2 regions of the Nocardiopsis sp. NPDC055879 genome follow, and region 2 is predicted to be linked to the other one. Evidence: predicted binding sites of a transcription regulator. Region 2 holds the regulator's gene; the other holds the start of a gene.
What was found. Region 2 encodes LexA, which represses DNA repair genes until DNA is damaged. Its sites were predicted from a motif close to TCGAACANNTGTTCGA; they were not measured.
Positions count from the first base shown of each region.

Region 1 (7,441 bases), on a different contig from region 2:
CCAACATCACCGCCAAGGTCGAGTTCCCCCTGGACTGGGAGGTGCCCATCGCCGAACTCCGCGAGGAGGCCGGCAAGCTCATCACCTCCAGCAAGAACTGGGACGGCCGCAGCTGGTCCTGCCAGGTCGTGAACATCAGCGAGTCCGGTGAGGTCGTGGTCCGCGTGGTCGCCACCGCCGCCGACACCGGCGGTCAGTGGAACGTCGCCTGCGAGATCCGCGAGCACCTCGTCACCTGGTTGGCCACGCACTACCCGCAGTCGCTGCCGCGCAAGCGCACCGAGTTCGTCTCCAGCGGCGAAGAGGAAGAGTCCGACTACGCCGCGCGGTTCCCCACCTCGGCCTTCCGCCGTGCCACCGCCGCCTCAGGCGCCGTGCACCAGAGCAACGGCGACGCACGCTCGGGGGACCCGGAAGAGGCCTGAGCCCCCGCGTCCTCTCGAACATGAGGGAGCCCCGCCCGGTCACATCCGGTCGGGGCTCCCTCATGTCGGATCCGAGATCCGCTAATCCAGGATGATGTCGGTGCCGTCGATGGTGACGGTGAACGGCTCCAGGGGGTCCCGGGCGGGCCCGGCCACCGGTTCGCCTGAGGTGTAGTCGAACTCGCTGCCGTGGCACAGGCACCGGATCAGCTCCTCGTCCACCTCCTGGACCGTGCAACCACCGTGGGTGCAGGCGGCGTCGAAGGCCTTGAACTCACCCTTCTCCGGCTGGGTCACCACCAGTTTGCTGTGGCTGAACACCGTTCCGCCGCCCTCGGGAACCTCGGTGGTCTGGCCGATCACCTGGCCGCGGCGCACCTCCTGCGGTTCGGGAGGTTCCCCGCAGGCGCTCACGGCACCGACGGCCGTGGCCGCGCCCGCCGCACCGAGCAGACGTCGCCTGCTCATCCCGCACCCGCATGTCCTCATTCCGGCCACGACCGAACGCTCCTCACCTGCGCCTGAAAGTCCACTACGAACTGTAGTAGCTCAGGTGGGGTGCCCCGTCCCGGCCCCCGCTCGGCGACGGCCTCAGAGCATCTTGGCGAGGAAGCGTCCGGTGTAGGACTCCGCGACCGCGCCGACCTCCTCCGGGGTGCCCTGCGCGACCACCAGGCCACCGCCGGAGCCGCCCTCGGGGCCCATGTCGATGACGTGGTCGGCGGTCTTGATCACGTCGAGGTTGTGCTCGATGACGATCACGGTGTTGCCGCTCTCGGTGAGCCTGTCGAGCACGCCCAGCAGCTTGCGGATGTCCTCGAAGTGCAGACCCGTGGTGGGCTCGTCCAGCACGTACACGGTCTTGCCGGTGGATCGGCGCTGCAGCTCGGAGGCGAGCTTGACCCGCTGGGCCTCACCGCCGGAGAGCGTGGTGGCGGGCTGCCCCAACCGCACGTACCCCAGGCCGACGTCCACGAGCGTCTGCAGGTGGCGCCGGATCGCGTTGATCGGCTCGAAGAACTCCAGGGCCTCGGCGATCGGCATCTCCAACACCTCGGAGATGTTCTTGCCCTTGTACTTCACCTGCAGGGTCTCCCGGTTGTACCGGGCGCCGTGGCACACCTCGCAGGGCACGTACACGTCGGGCAGGAACTGCATCTCGATCTTGAGCGTGCCGTCACCGGAGCAGGACTCGCAGCGTCCGCCCTTGACGTTGAAGGAGAACCGGCCCGGCTGGTAGCCGCGTGTCTTGGCGTCGGTGGTCTGCGCGAACAGCTTGCGCACGTGGTCGAAGACCCCGGAATAGGTGGCCGGGTTGGAGCGCGGGGTACGACCGATGGGGCTCTGGTCGACGTGCACCACCTTGTCGACCTTGCCCATCCCGTTGACCCGCAGGTGCCGCCCGGGCACGTCGCGGGCGCCGTTGAGCTCCTTGGCCAACGCCTTGTACAGGATCTCGTTGACCAGCGTGGACTTGCCCGAACCGGACACCCCGGTGACGGCGGTGAACACGCCCAGCGGAAAGGTGACGTCGATGCCCTCCAGGTTGTTCTCCCGGGCCCCGCGCACCACCAACTCGTGCCCCTTGGTCAGGGGACGACGCTTCTCGGGCAACTCGATGACGCGCCGTCCCGACAGGTAGTCGCCGGTCAGCGAGTCGGTGGCGGTGTAGAGCTCGTCGACGATGCCGGAGACCACCACGTGCCCGCCGTGCTCGCCGGCGCCGGGGCCGATGTCGACGATCCAGTCGGCGGCTCGGATGGTGTCCTCGTCGTGCTCGACCACGATGAGGGTGTTGCCGATGTCGCGCAGCCGCTGCAGGGTCTCCAACAGGCGGGCGTTGTCGCGCTGGTGCAGCCCGATGGAGGGCTCGTCCAGGACGTAGAGGACACCCACCAGGCCGGAGCCGATCTGGGTCGCCAGACGGATGCGCTGGGCCTCACCACCCGACAGCGAACCCGAGGAGCGGGCCAGGCTGAGGTAGTCCAGCCCCACGTCCAGCAGGAAGCCCAGGCGGGCGTTGATCTCCTTGAGCACCTGCGCGGCGATGACCATGTCGCGGTCCGAAAGCCTCAGGTCGGCCAGGAAGGCGGCGCTCTCGCTCAGCGACATCGAGGCGACGTCGGCGATGGACCTGCCGCCGATCGTCACCGCGCGCACCACCGGCTTGAGCCGGGTGCCCTCGCAGGTGGGGCAGGGCACGCTGCGCATGTAGCCTTCGAGGCGCTCACGGGTGTGGTCGCTCTCCACCTCGGAGTGACGACGCTTCACCCAGGGCACCACGCCCTCGAACTCGGTGTAGTAGGAGCGGCTGCGCCCGTACCGGTTGCGGTAGCTCACGTGGACCTGGGTGTCGTGCCCCTCCAGGATGGCCTTGCGGGCCTGCCGGGGCAGTCGCTCCCAGGCGGTGTCGGTGTCGAAGCCGATGGCCTCGCCCAGGGCCTTGAGGATGCGTTCCCAGTAACCGCCGTTCGGGCCGCCCGACCAGGGGGCGATGGCGCCGTCGGCGAGCGTCTTCTCCGGGTCGGGCACGAGCAGGTCGCCGTCGACCTCCATGCGGGTGCCCAGACCGGAGCAGTCGGGGCAGGCGCCGTAGGGGGCGTTGAAGGAGAAGGAACGCGGTTCGAGCTGCTCGAAGGACAGGTCGTCGTAGGGGCAGTACAGGTGCTCGGAGAAGACCTTCTCCCGCTCGGGGTCGTCGTTCTCCAGGTCGACGAAGTCCAGGACGATGGTGCCCCCGGCCAGCTTCAGCGCCGTTTCGACCGAGTCGGTGAGTCGACCCAGGGATCCGGGCTTGACGCTGAGACGGTCCACGACCACGGAGATCTCGTGCTTGTCGTAGCGTCCCAGCTTGGGCGTCTCGTCCAGGCGTACCGCCCGGCCGTCGACCATGGCGCGGGTGAAGCCCTTGGACTGCAGGTCCTTGAAGAGTTCGACGTACTCGCCCTTACGGCCGCGCACGACCGGGGCGAGCACCTGGAAACGGGTGCCCTCGGTCATCTCCATGACCCGATCGACGATCTGCTGAGGGCTCTGCCGGGCGATCTCGCGGTGGCACTCTGGGCAGTGCGGCACGCCCACGCGCGCCCACAACAGGCGCAGGTAGTCGTAGACCTCGGTGATGGTCCCCACCGTGGAACGCGGGTTGCGGCTGGTGGACTTCTGGTCGATGGAGACCGCGGGCGAGAGGCCCTCGATGAAATCGACGTCGGGTTTGTCCATCTGTCCGAGGAACTGACGGGCGTACGCCGACAGTGACTCGACATAGCGGCGCTGGCCCTCGGCGAAGATCGTGTCGAAGGCGAGTGAGGACTTGCCCGAGCCGGAGAGGCCCGTGAACACGATCATGGAGTCGCGGGGCAGATCCAGGGAGACGTCCTTGAGGTTGTGCTCCCGTGCTCCACGGACCACCAGTTGTTCGACCATCGAGTGAGACATCCTTCGCGGTACGGCGGTCGCAGGCCCGTCCGGGCCATGGCGGGGATGTGGGGAGGGGGTCACCTCCCCCGTCCGCCAAGACTAACGATCGCCCGTGACGGTTTCTTCCACCAAGCAGAAGTGGTGGTGGCCATGACGCGTCGGCGTCAGACCACCACCACTATAGACGAACAACCGTTCGAATATCTGGGGTTCTTTGAAGTTCTCCAGGGCCCTCAGGACCGGTCGGCGGAGCTGTCCGTCTCCACCTCGGCCCGCTTGTCCTTGCCCTCGTCCGAGCGCGACTTGATCAGGCTGCCGATGATGGTGATGGTCATGATGCCCAGGATGACGGTCAGCGAGGTGCCGATACCGACCTCGATGACGTGCACGCCGTTCTCGTGCAGCGCGTGCAGGATCATCTTCACGCCGATGAAGACCATGATCGCCGACAGGCCCCAGCTGATGTAGGCCAGGCGGTCCATGAGACCGGCCAGGAGGAAGTACAGCTGACGCAGACCCATCAGGGCGAAGGCGTTGGCGGTGAAGACGATGTAGGCGTCCTGGGTCAGACCGAAGATCGCCGGGATGGAGTCGACGGCGAAGACCAGGTCGATGACACCGATCGCGACGATCACCAGCAGCATCGGGGTCACGTGACGACGGCCGTCGAGCTTCACGGTCATCTTGGCGTCGTGGTAGTCGTTCGTCACCGGCCAGAAACGCTTGACCAGGCGGACCACCGGGGTCTGCGTGAAGTCCTTGTCGTCCTCGTCACCCTTGAGGTGGTCCCGGATGATCTTGTAACCGGTGTAGATGAGGAAGACGCCGAAGAGGTAGAAGACCTCGCTCCAGGCGTTGATGACCTGGGCGCCCAGGACGATGAAGATGCCGCGCATCACGATCGCGATGACGATGCCGACCAGCAACACCTCGTGCTGGTACTTCTTGGGCACCGCGAAGCCCGTCAACAACAGATAGAAGACGAACAGGTTGTCGATGCTCAGGCTTTTCTCGGTGACGAAGCCGGCGAAGTACTCGGCACCCGCGGTGCCACCGCCGAAGTACATGACACCGAAACCGAAGACCACGGCGAGGCCGATGTAGAAGACCGCCCACCAGCCGGCCTGCTTCATCCCGAATTCCATCGGGCCCTTGGTCTTACTCCAGGGGCGATCGACGATGATCAGATCCACGGCAAGGATCAGGATCATGGCCGCGATGGTGGCAGCCCAGACCCACAGGGGAACGTTCACTGACGGATTCTCCTCCGGTCGGTGCGCGCGAGCGTTGTGCGCGCACGAAAACTAACCGGAGGTCTCTCCCGCCCGCACCTCAAAGGTGTGGACCGACGGAACCGGGAACACAACGTTGTGGTCCGTGATGACGGCGCCGCCGCGACAGGGATACTCCCCTCACGTGGTGAAGCAGGCGCAAGAAGCGCACCAACAAAGGGTACGCCATCCGAGCCGGTCCTCAGGATGCCATGAACCACACCCGGGGGGAAGTCGCCCCGACGGTGGTAACGACCATTCCGGAGAGCCATATCCCCCTTGCCGAACGCCCTCACCATCGGGCCACCGTCTTGTAGATCGAACACACCGACTCCAACACGTCCTCCTCCGTGGGCAACGACCGCGCCGCCTCGCGTGAACGCGCGCGCAGGTCGTCGGCGAGCCCGGGATCGTCGAGCACCCGCCCGACCGCGGCGGCGAACGCCCTAGGGTCCCCGGGCGGCACCATCAGCACCGTGCCCGCGTACAGATCGGGAATGCCGCCCACCCGGGTGGCCACCACCGGCAGACCGGCCCGCAAAGCCTCCATGATCACCAGGGAAGGACCCTCCCAGCGGCTGGTGAGACAGAACACGTCGGCGGCGGCCAACAGGTCCGCCACGTCGTCACGACGACCCAACATGCGCACGTCCGCGTCCATCTCCGCGGCCACGTCGTGCAACTCTCCCCACAACGGTCCGTCCCCGGCGATCACCACCACCGGTTCGGGCGTCCGGCCGGCGAGCGTCGACGCCGCGTCCAGCAGCATGTCGATCCCCTTCTGCTCGGCCAGACGCGCCACCGTGAGCAGCAATGGTCTCTCCGGTGAAACCGCCAGGTCGCGGCGGGTCTCCTCACGGCCCTTGAGCTCCCGCCCCGTCCCCGGCGCCGCCACCACCGCCATGCGCGCGCCCTCGGCCCCCGCCGCCCGCAACCGCTCCACCAGGTCACCGGAGACCCCCAGCACGGCGTCGGCGCGCAACGCCACGATCCGCTCCAGCACCGGATAGACCGCGGCCGGCGGCCCTTCCGTCCGGGGCGGCCCGTTGTGCGCTGTCACCACCAGCGGACGCGCCCCGGCCAGGGCGCACAGGGCACCGGCGCGCAGACCGTGCGCGTGCACCACGTCCGCACCACCGAGCACGGCCCGCAACCGCAGTACCGCCCCGGGGTCGGACCATGAGGGCCCCGTGCCGATCCGCACCGGCGAGAACCGCATCCCGGCCTCGGTGAAACCGAACTCCCGCTCGACCTCGGGCGGGCCGACCACCGCCACCCGGTATCCGCGTCTGAGCAACCCCGCCCCCAACGAGCGCACATGGCGGCCCACACCTCCGGTACTGGTCCCGACCACCAGCGCGATCCTGCCGTTCACCGTGTCCCCCTCCTGCGTTCGAGTACCTTCCGGGCCCGACCGCTCACCACGCGCACCGCCGACCGGTCCAACAGGGCCACGACCGCGCCGAACACCACCAGCGCCGCCCCGCCCGACACCAGCGCCGTCCCCACGGCCGCCCAGACCCCGGTCGGCGCCGACACCGCGGCCACCGCCCTACCCGCGACCGCGCCGACCACCCCGGCCGGCACCGCCGCCGCCAACGAACGTGACAGTCCGGCCAGACTGTCACGTCCGTGCACACTCATCACCGCGGCGCACAGCAGCACCGCGGCCAGCCCCGTACCGACGGTGGTGGCGGAGCCCAACCCCGTGATCGCCCACCCGGCCGGCAACGCCCACACCAGGGCACAAGAGCACACCATGACCACCAGCCACCCCGTGACCTGCGCGATGGCGGCCCGCCTGCCGTCGTGGGAGGCGTACAGGGCCCGGCTCAGCAGCGCCACCAGCGCGAAACCCACCACCCCGGGCGCGTAGGCGAGCAGCCCTCGTTCCAAGGGCAGGGGATCGACCCGGGCCAGGACCGTCGCGAGCGGACCGGCCGCCGCGGCCAGCGCGGTGCCCGCCGCGGCGGTGATCACCACCACGGCCCTGACCCCACCCGCCAGCAAGCGGGCGAACCGGGACCGGTCGTGTTCGGCGTGCGCCACCGCCAGTTCGGTGAAGGCACTGGTGGCCACGGGCACCGCGATCACCCCGTAGGGCAGGGTGAACAGCGCCCACGCGTAGCTGTGGTGCACCGCCGCACCCGCTCCCCCACCCCGGTTGGCCAACACCACCGCCAACAGGAGCGACGCCTGCATCACCACCAACGGCAGCAGGGAGGCGGTGGCCAGGGACCGCACCCGCTCCCCCACCCCGGGCGGGAAGGTCAGGCGTGCCCTGAGACGGATCCCCAGGCCCCGGGCGGACACCAGCGCCGTGAC
Region 1 is NZ_JBSHCT010000025.1:21,491-28,931, reverse strand. Features, by position in the region: gene ACWGKS_RS24795 (mechanosensitive ion channel family protein) at 1-425, shown strand, start outside; gene ACWGKS_RS24790 (Rieske (2Fe-2S) protein) at 507-893, opposite strand; gene uvrA (excinuclease ABC subunit UvrA) at 1,017-3,851, opposite strand; gene ACWGKS_RS24780 (TerC family protein) at 4,079-5,098, opposite strand; gene ACWGKS_RS24775 (glycosyltransferase family 4 protein) at 5,409-6,491, opposite strand; gene murJ (murein biosynthesis integral membrane protein MurJ) at 6,488-7,441, opposite strand, start outside.
Region 1: a site for LexA is predicted at 4,030-4,045, ahead of uvrA (excinuclease ABC subunit UvrA). Genes of this name have one in related genera too.

Region 2 (7,441 bases):
CACCCACGGAGAACGAGGTGGTCTCGCTGGGCCGCTTCTTGGGCAGGCGACGGCGCACCGGTCGGGGCGTCTCGGTCACCTCGGCCTTCTCCGGCGCGGTCTTCTCCTCGCTCTTGCCGGTGGACAGCGGCTGGCCGACCTTACAGTTGTCGCGGTACACCGCGAGAGCCTTGAGGCCCGACCGCCAACCCTCGTAGTAGATGTGCTCGAAGTCGGCGACCGTGGCCCCCTCGGGCACGTTCACCGTCTTGGAGATGGCACCGGACAGGAACGGCTGCACCGAGGCCATCATGCGCACGTGGCCCATGGGCTCGATGTAGCGGTGACCCATGGCGCAGTCGAACACCTCGTAGTGCTCGGGGCGCAGCGAGGGCGCGTCCACGACGTGGCCGTTCTCGGCGACGAACTCGACGATCGCCTCGCTCTGCTCCGCCTGGTAGCCCAGGTTCCTCAGCGCCCTCGGGATCGCCTGGTTGACGATCCGCATGGAACCGCCGCCGACCAGCTTCTTGTACTTGACCAGCGAGAAGTCCGGCTCGATGCCCGTGGTGTCACAATCCATCATGAAACTGATGGTTCCGGTGGGCGCGAGCAACGAGGCCTGGGCGTTGCGCCAGCCGTTGCGCTCGCCGAGCTTGAGGCACTCGGCCCACTGGGCGGTCGCCGCGGTGTGGATGGGCTCTTCGAGGGCGCCCACGGTGCGCAGGTCGTCATTGGCGGCGGCGTGCTTGCGCATGACCCGCTTGTGGGCCTGCTCGTTGCGCTTGTAGCCGTCGTAGGCGCCCACCACACCGGCCATCTCGGCGCTACGGCGGTAGGCCGCGCCGGTCATCAGCGAGGTGATCGCCGCGGCCACCGCGCGACCACCGTCGGAGTCGTAGGCGTGCCCGGTCGCCATGAGCAGCGCGCCCAGGTTGGCGTAGCCGATGCCCAGCTGACGGTAGGCGCGGGTGGTCTCACCGATCTTCTCCGTGGGGAAGTCGGCGAAGGTGATGGAGATGTCCATCGCCGTGATGACCAGTTCGGTGAGCCCGGTGAAGCCCTCCACGTCGAAGGAGTCGTCCTCGCGCAGGAACTTCAGCAGGTTGATCGACGCGAGGTTGCATGAGGAGTCGTCCAGGGACAAATACTCGGAACAGTTGGCCACGACAGTGCCACCGACGATATAGGAGTGGTTACGCGGCTCGGTGAGGTTGTAGGTCGTCTCGAACCCTCGGGACTCGCGTGAGACCAGGCGGATCGTCGTCTGCGTGTTGTAGGTCCGGCGATGGTCGAGTGCGCTGCCGAGCTTCGCGGTCTTGCTATCCAGAGAAAAACCGATCAGGGCGGCGTAGTCCCGCATGGAAGCGGAAGAGATGCGCAGGTCGTAGAACGGCCCCTCGCTACCATAGGTGACGGTCGTGCCATCCTTGCGCGTGTAGGTGAACGTATCCCTCTTCGCCTGGGAGACCTGGTAGACACGGCTCGCGATTTCGAACGGCGCCAAAAGCTCCTGTACGTCCTGGAGCAACCTTTCGGAGCGGCTGCCCAGACCGACGTAGCGAGTGCCGTTCACCTTCTGATCCACGGCGCATCCGTCCGCGTCGAACAACCCTTGGAGGAAACCCAACACGGTCTCTTCGGAGACCTCGAACATCACGGGCGGCACTGTCTTGTCGGCGGCGTGCGCACCCATTCCGAGAGCTCGGACGAACGCGACCATCGCCCTCCGAGTGACCCTGAGCTGTTGCGTACCGTTGGGTTGGGCACTCGGCTTACTCCGATGCCCTGTGAGACGTTCGATCAGGGCCTGGTGTCGAGGCAGGATTTCGGTTTGTTCCTCAGCCGTCCCGTAGATGGTGACGACTTTGGCGTCATCGATCGAACCGTCGCCGACCAACCACCCCAGGTAGTGAGCCAGGTCCGGGTCCTCGTCCCACTTGGTCGGCAGGTTCAGCTCCCGAACACCGGTTCGGCTCGCGGCCTTCCGAGCCGCTTCGAGGGCGTCTTCCGGGATCTCCTGGATCGGATTCGACCGAGGAGCGTACTGGAAGGAACGAACAATCCGGTCCTGCTCCGTCAATTCCTCGGCGTGCGCCCAGCCGCGATTACGCGTCCACACCCGGTGCCCCGGGGTGCAACGCAAGACGGAACCATCCGAGAACCGGAGTTCGAGGACCTCGTTGGTGCCAGTGACCATGTACTGCGTGGGGACGATGGCTACCACCGCGTCCCGAGGATTCGCCTCCGCCGTGACGTCGTTCGTGTAGACGGCGAAGGTCTCACCCTGTGCCGCCCTCCGGACAAGGTCGCCGATGGGGACGTGTCCTCGGTCGGTCAGCACCTTCTGATCAGCGGGGAAACACGGGTTGCTCGCGCTGATCCGTCCGGTCTCGGGGTTGGTGTGCCAGTCCTGGATGGTGCCGTCGTACTGGATGCCGGGGTCGGCGCACTCCCAGGCCGCGCGGGCCATGCGGTGGAACAGGTCCTTGGCGTCGACCGTGGCGACGACCTCGCCGGTGGTGCGGGAGGTCAGCCCGAACTCGGAACCGGACTCCACGGCGCGCATGAAGGCGTCGGAGACCCGCACCGAGTTGTTGGCGTTCTGGTACTGGACGCTGAACATGTCGTCGCCGCCCAGGTCCACGTCGAACCCGGCGTCGCGCAGGGCACGGATCTTGTGCTCCTCGCGCGCCTTGGTCTCGACGAACTCCTCGATGTCGGGGTGGTCGACGTCCAGCACGACCATCTTGGCGGCCCGACGGGTCGCGCCGCCGGATTTGATGGTTCCGGCCGAGGCGTCGGCACCGCGCATGAAGGAGACCGGTCCGGAGGCGGTGCCACCGGAGGAGAGGAGCTCCTTGCTGGAGCGGATGCGGGACAGGTTCACACCCGCGCCGGAGCCGCCCTTGAAGATGATCCCCTCCTCCTTGTACCAGTCGAGGATCGACTCCATCGTGTCGTCGACCGACAAGATGAAACACGCTGAGACCTGCTGGGAGGAGGTGGTCCCGACGTTGAACCACACCGGGGAGTTGAAGCTGAAGTACTGGTTGGCGAGGGCGTGCTTGAGCTCGTGGTCGAAGATCTCGGCGTCCTCGTCCGAGGCGAAGTAGCCGCTCTTGAGTCCGGTCTCGGTGTAGACGCCGACGACGCGGTCGATGAGCTGCTTGAGGCTCCACTCGCGTTCGGGAGCGCCGAGCGCGCCGCGGAAGTACTTGCTCGCCACGATCTGGGTGGCGTTCATCGACCAGGTGGTGGGGAACTCCACGCCGCGCTGCTCGAAGTTGACGCTGCCGTCACGCCAGTTGGTCATGACGACGTCGCGACGCTCCCAGTCGAGGGTGTCGTAGGGATGGACGCCCTCGGTGGTGAAGACGCGCTTGATCTTCAGCCCCTTGGGCCCCTTCTTCCCCTTGCGACTCGTCGAACCGCTGCTGGTCTCCGTCATGACGCTCCCCGAAGTGTCTGCTGTGCGCGGACCGGCTATGACCGCGCGGGTTCTTGCCGTCGCTGCGGTCTCGGGCGGTTTCGGTGAACGCCCGGGCCCGCTATGAGGCGGTGTCGGCCGTGGGCATGGCCGGATCGGAGTCCTGGTCCTTCTCCGTCCCGTCCTCACGATCGGTCCGCAGGCTGGCGATCTCCGCTTCGAAGTCCGCCAGGCTCTCGAAGCCCCGATAGACGCTGGCGAAGTGCAGGTAGGCGACTTCGTCGAGGTCGCGCATCGGGACGAGGATGGCCAGTCCGATCTCGTTGGCCGGCACCTCCGCCACGCCACGGCCTCGGATCTCCTCCTCGACCTGTTGGCCGAGTTTGGCGAGGGCGTCCTCGGAGACGGGCCGCCCCTGGCAGGCCCGGCGCACCCCGGCGATGATCTTGCTCCGGCTGAAGGGCTCGGTGACCCCGGAGCGCTTGGCGACCATGAGCAGGACGGTCTCCTGTGTGGTGAAGCGTCGCTCACAGACCGGGCAGGAGCGGCGTCGCCTGATCGCGGAACCGTCGTCGGTGGACCTGCTGTCGATCACCCTGGTGTCCGGATGACGGCAGAACGGACAATGCATCCTGGTTCACCTGCTTCCCTATACCCGAACCACAACCCTTGAGTCTACCTAACCACAACTTCTAGGCACATACCCCATTGGTAACACCAGATGTTGTGGTCGAACCTAGACCCCGGGGGCACGGGTCGCAACCCGCCCCTAGGCGTGTTCCTCAAGTGGGGGCTCAGGACCCGCCTCCACCGGGGAGGAGGTCTCGAATACGTCGGGGGGTCGCTTCCAAGGATAAGGGGACCGCACCCGGGGGGACCCCGTTCGGCGCGCGTTCCACAGGTGAGGAATCCCTTGCCCGGCGGGCTTTCCGGCATCCACGCGACCTCCGGGGACACGCTCCGGGGCCGCCTCGGGCGAAGCACCGGGAAAGCCGTTTTCGGCATTCGACGGACAGCGGCGAGGGAACGCGTGTACATACTTAACCGAGGGTCATCGGAAAGGCCCGCCGAAAAGGCGAAGTCGCCGTCCTCGGCCGCTCGAACGCTTGTTTGATATCACCGTGTGCAACGACTAATCTTGACCTTGATTTCCCACCGGTTTCGCCGTCTCGCCCACTCGTGAGACGACGGACCCGTCACCGGCCACCCGAACAGGCCCTGACCGAACCGAACGCCGAGGAGGCCCGGCCGTGCCGGAGGACAACACCGAGGTCGTCGACCCCGGAAACACCACCGTTCTTTCGCCCGTGGGTGACACGGGCGGTGCCGTGCCCGAAGCCCCCAAACTGACCGCGCGCCAGCAAAGCGTTCTCAACTGCATCCAGCGTTATGTGCGCGAGCGCGGTTTTCCGCCGTCCATCCGAGAGATCGGGAACGCCGTCGGTCTTTCCAGCCCTTCCAGCGTCGCGCACCAACTCAAGGTGCTCCAGCGCAAGGGCTACCTGCACCGGGACCAGAACCGGCCGCGCGCGGTCGAACTGCGCGCCCCCGGCCGCGACACCGCGCAGAGCATCAAGCCCGAGGAGCTCACCGCCGACGCGACCCGGGCCGCCGCGGTGCCGCTGATCGGTCGGATCGCCGCCGGTGGCCCGATCCTGGCCGAGGAATCGGTCGAGGACGTCCTGGCGCTACCGCGTCAGCTGGTCGGCGAGGGTCGGCTGTTCATGCTGACCGTGGTCGGCGACTCCATGACCGACGCCGCCATCACCGACGGCGACCTCGTGGTGGTCCGCCAGCAGCCCACCGCCGAGAACGGCGACATCGTCGCGGCCATGTTGGACGACGAGGCCACCGTCAAGGTGCTGCGTCGCGGGGACGACGGCCACGTGTGGCTGATGCCCCGCAACGACGCCTACGAGCCCATCAACGGCGACGCCGCGACCATCCTCGGCAAGGTCGTCACGGTCATGCGCCGCGTCTGACCCTGGCCGGGAACGACGACCGCACCGCCCCGGCCACGCCCACCAGGGCACGGCCGGGATGGTGCGGGAGGGCACGGCCGATACGCTGAGGGCGTGTCCATTCCTGCCCACACCCCCGTCGCCCGCGGCCGCGTACGACGCCGTGGCCGCTCGGTCTCGGTGATCGCCGCCCTCACCCTGCTCGTCTCGGCCTGTGGCCCCGCCGAGGAAGAGGGCCCCGAACCTCCGGGGGTGAGCGGTGCCGAGCGCGAGCTCAGCTTCGAGGGTGGCGGGTTCACCGTCGACGGCACGTTCACCGCGCCGCGGGAGAGCGGCTCCGAGAACGGGGTGCCGGGCGCGCTCATCATCTCCGGCAGCGGCCCCACCGACCGGGACGGCAACAGCGCCGGGCGCCCCGAGGCCGACACCAACCTCAACCTGTCCCGGGTGCTCGGTGACGCCGGGGTGGCGACCCTTCGCTACGACAAGTTGGGCAGCGGCGACCCCGCCACCTTCGACGACGAGGTGAGGGAAGCCCTGGAGGAACCGGTCGATCCCGAGGTCTTCGACGCCCAGATGGCCGCCGCTTACACGGCGTTGGTTGAACAGCCCGAAGTCGACCCCGAGCGCACGATCGTCGTGGGCCACAGCGAAGGCGCGCTGTACGCGCTACGCGCGCACGAGGTGCTCGACGGCGCCGAACCCGCTTTGGTTCTGGCGGCTCCGCCGGGGACGCGCATGCTCGACGTCATCGACCGTCAGGTCTCCGAGCAGGTCCGGACCGCCGAGGCGCAGGGTGCGCTCAGTGAGGCCGAGGCCGTGCGGATGCTGTCCCACGCCCGGACGTCGCGCGCCGCGGTACGGGGCGGTCAGGAGTTGCCCGAGGGCGACACCACGGGTCTGTTCTCCCCGCAGAACCAGGACTTCCTCGCCTGGATCGATGCCTTCGACCCGCCCGAACTGGCCGCCGCGTTGCCCGAACGGACCCCCGTCCTGGTGCTCTGGGGCGATGAGGACGCCCAGATCACCCGGGACGAGGTCGACCGGCTGATGGGTGGTCTGGAGGGGGCCGAGCGGGTGGACCTGGCCGGGGTCGACCACGTGCTGCGCGAGTACGACGACTCCCCCGGCGCCGCCGCGTTGGACGCCGACCGGGCGTTCTCGCCAGAGGTGTCCCCGGCGGTGCGGGAGTTCGTCGAGGGTCTGTGGTGAGACCGCTCAGTCGGTCTCGTCCGCCTCGATGCTCTCGGGGAGTTCCGCCACGATCGACCTGACCAGCCGCTCGGATTCGGCCGCGGCCGCCTCCCCATCGACCGATCCGACGGCGTCGTAGTCGGTGGAGGCGGTGTAGCAGGACTCCAGGTAGAGGTTGGAGACGCGCACACCGGTGCAGCCGACCTCGAAGGCGCCGATCTCCACCCAGGTCAGGGCCTGGTCACCGAGATCGTCGATCGGTCGTGGGTCGTTGCCCGCCGCGGTGGACTCCAGGGTGTCGGCGGCGGTCTCGTCGCCGCCCTCGACCGGGGCGGCGACCAGCATGAGCGTGGCCGCGGCCGGGACGGCGGTTCCGCCTTCCTGCGGGGTGGCCCAACGGCACTGCGATCCGGTGCCGAAGGTGTCCTGGGCGCTGCCGACGGTCTCCTCGATCTCCAGTTCATGGTCGGGAACGAGCTCGGCCAGGACCTCGGTCTCGCCGATGGCGCACTCGGGGGCGGCCTCGTAGGCGCCGTGTTCGGCCCCGCCTCGGAGCAGGTACCAGATCAGCCAGCCGGTGAACGCGATCACCACCAGCACGAGCGCGACGAGGAGGACGACCGCGAAGGTACGGCTCTGTGGCGGAGGCGCTCCGGGGTCGGTCTCGTAGGTACCGCTCACAGCGCCTCACCGATTCGTCCGGCCACGTCCACGGCGGTGTCCCGGGCGTCCTCGAAGGAGACGGGGTCTCCTTCGGACTCCCCGGTGTAGGTGACCCGTACGAACAGGTTGGTGGTGTGGAAGGCGAGTTCGGCCGTGCCGGGGAGCTGTCCGCGCCAGACCTCGGCGCCGGCTGCGCCGGGGAGTTCGACGGGTT
Region 2 is NZ_JBSHCT010000008.1:125,727-133,167, forward strand. Features, by position in the region: gene ACWGKS_RS11445 (vitamin B12-dependent ribonucleotide reductase) at 1-3,430, opposite strand, end outside; gene nrdR (transcriptional regulator NrdR) at 3,531-4,040, opposite strand; gene lexA (transcriptional repressor LexA) at 4,717-5,391, shown strand; gene ACWGKS_RS11460 (alpha/beta hydrolase family protein) at 5,485-6,582, shown strand; gene ACWGKS_RS11465 (hypothetical protein) at 6,589-7,245, opposite strand; gene ACWGKS_RS11470 (hypothetical protein) at 7,242-7,441, opposite strand, start outside.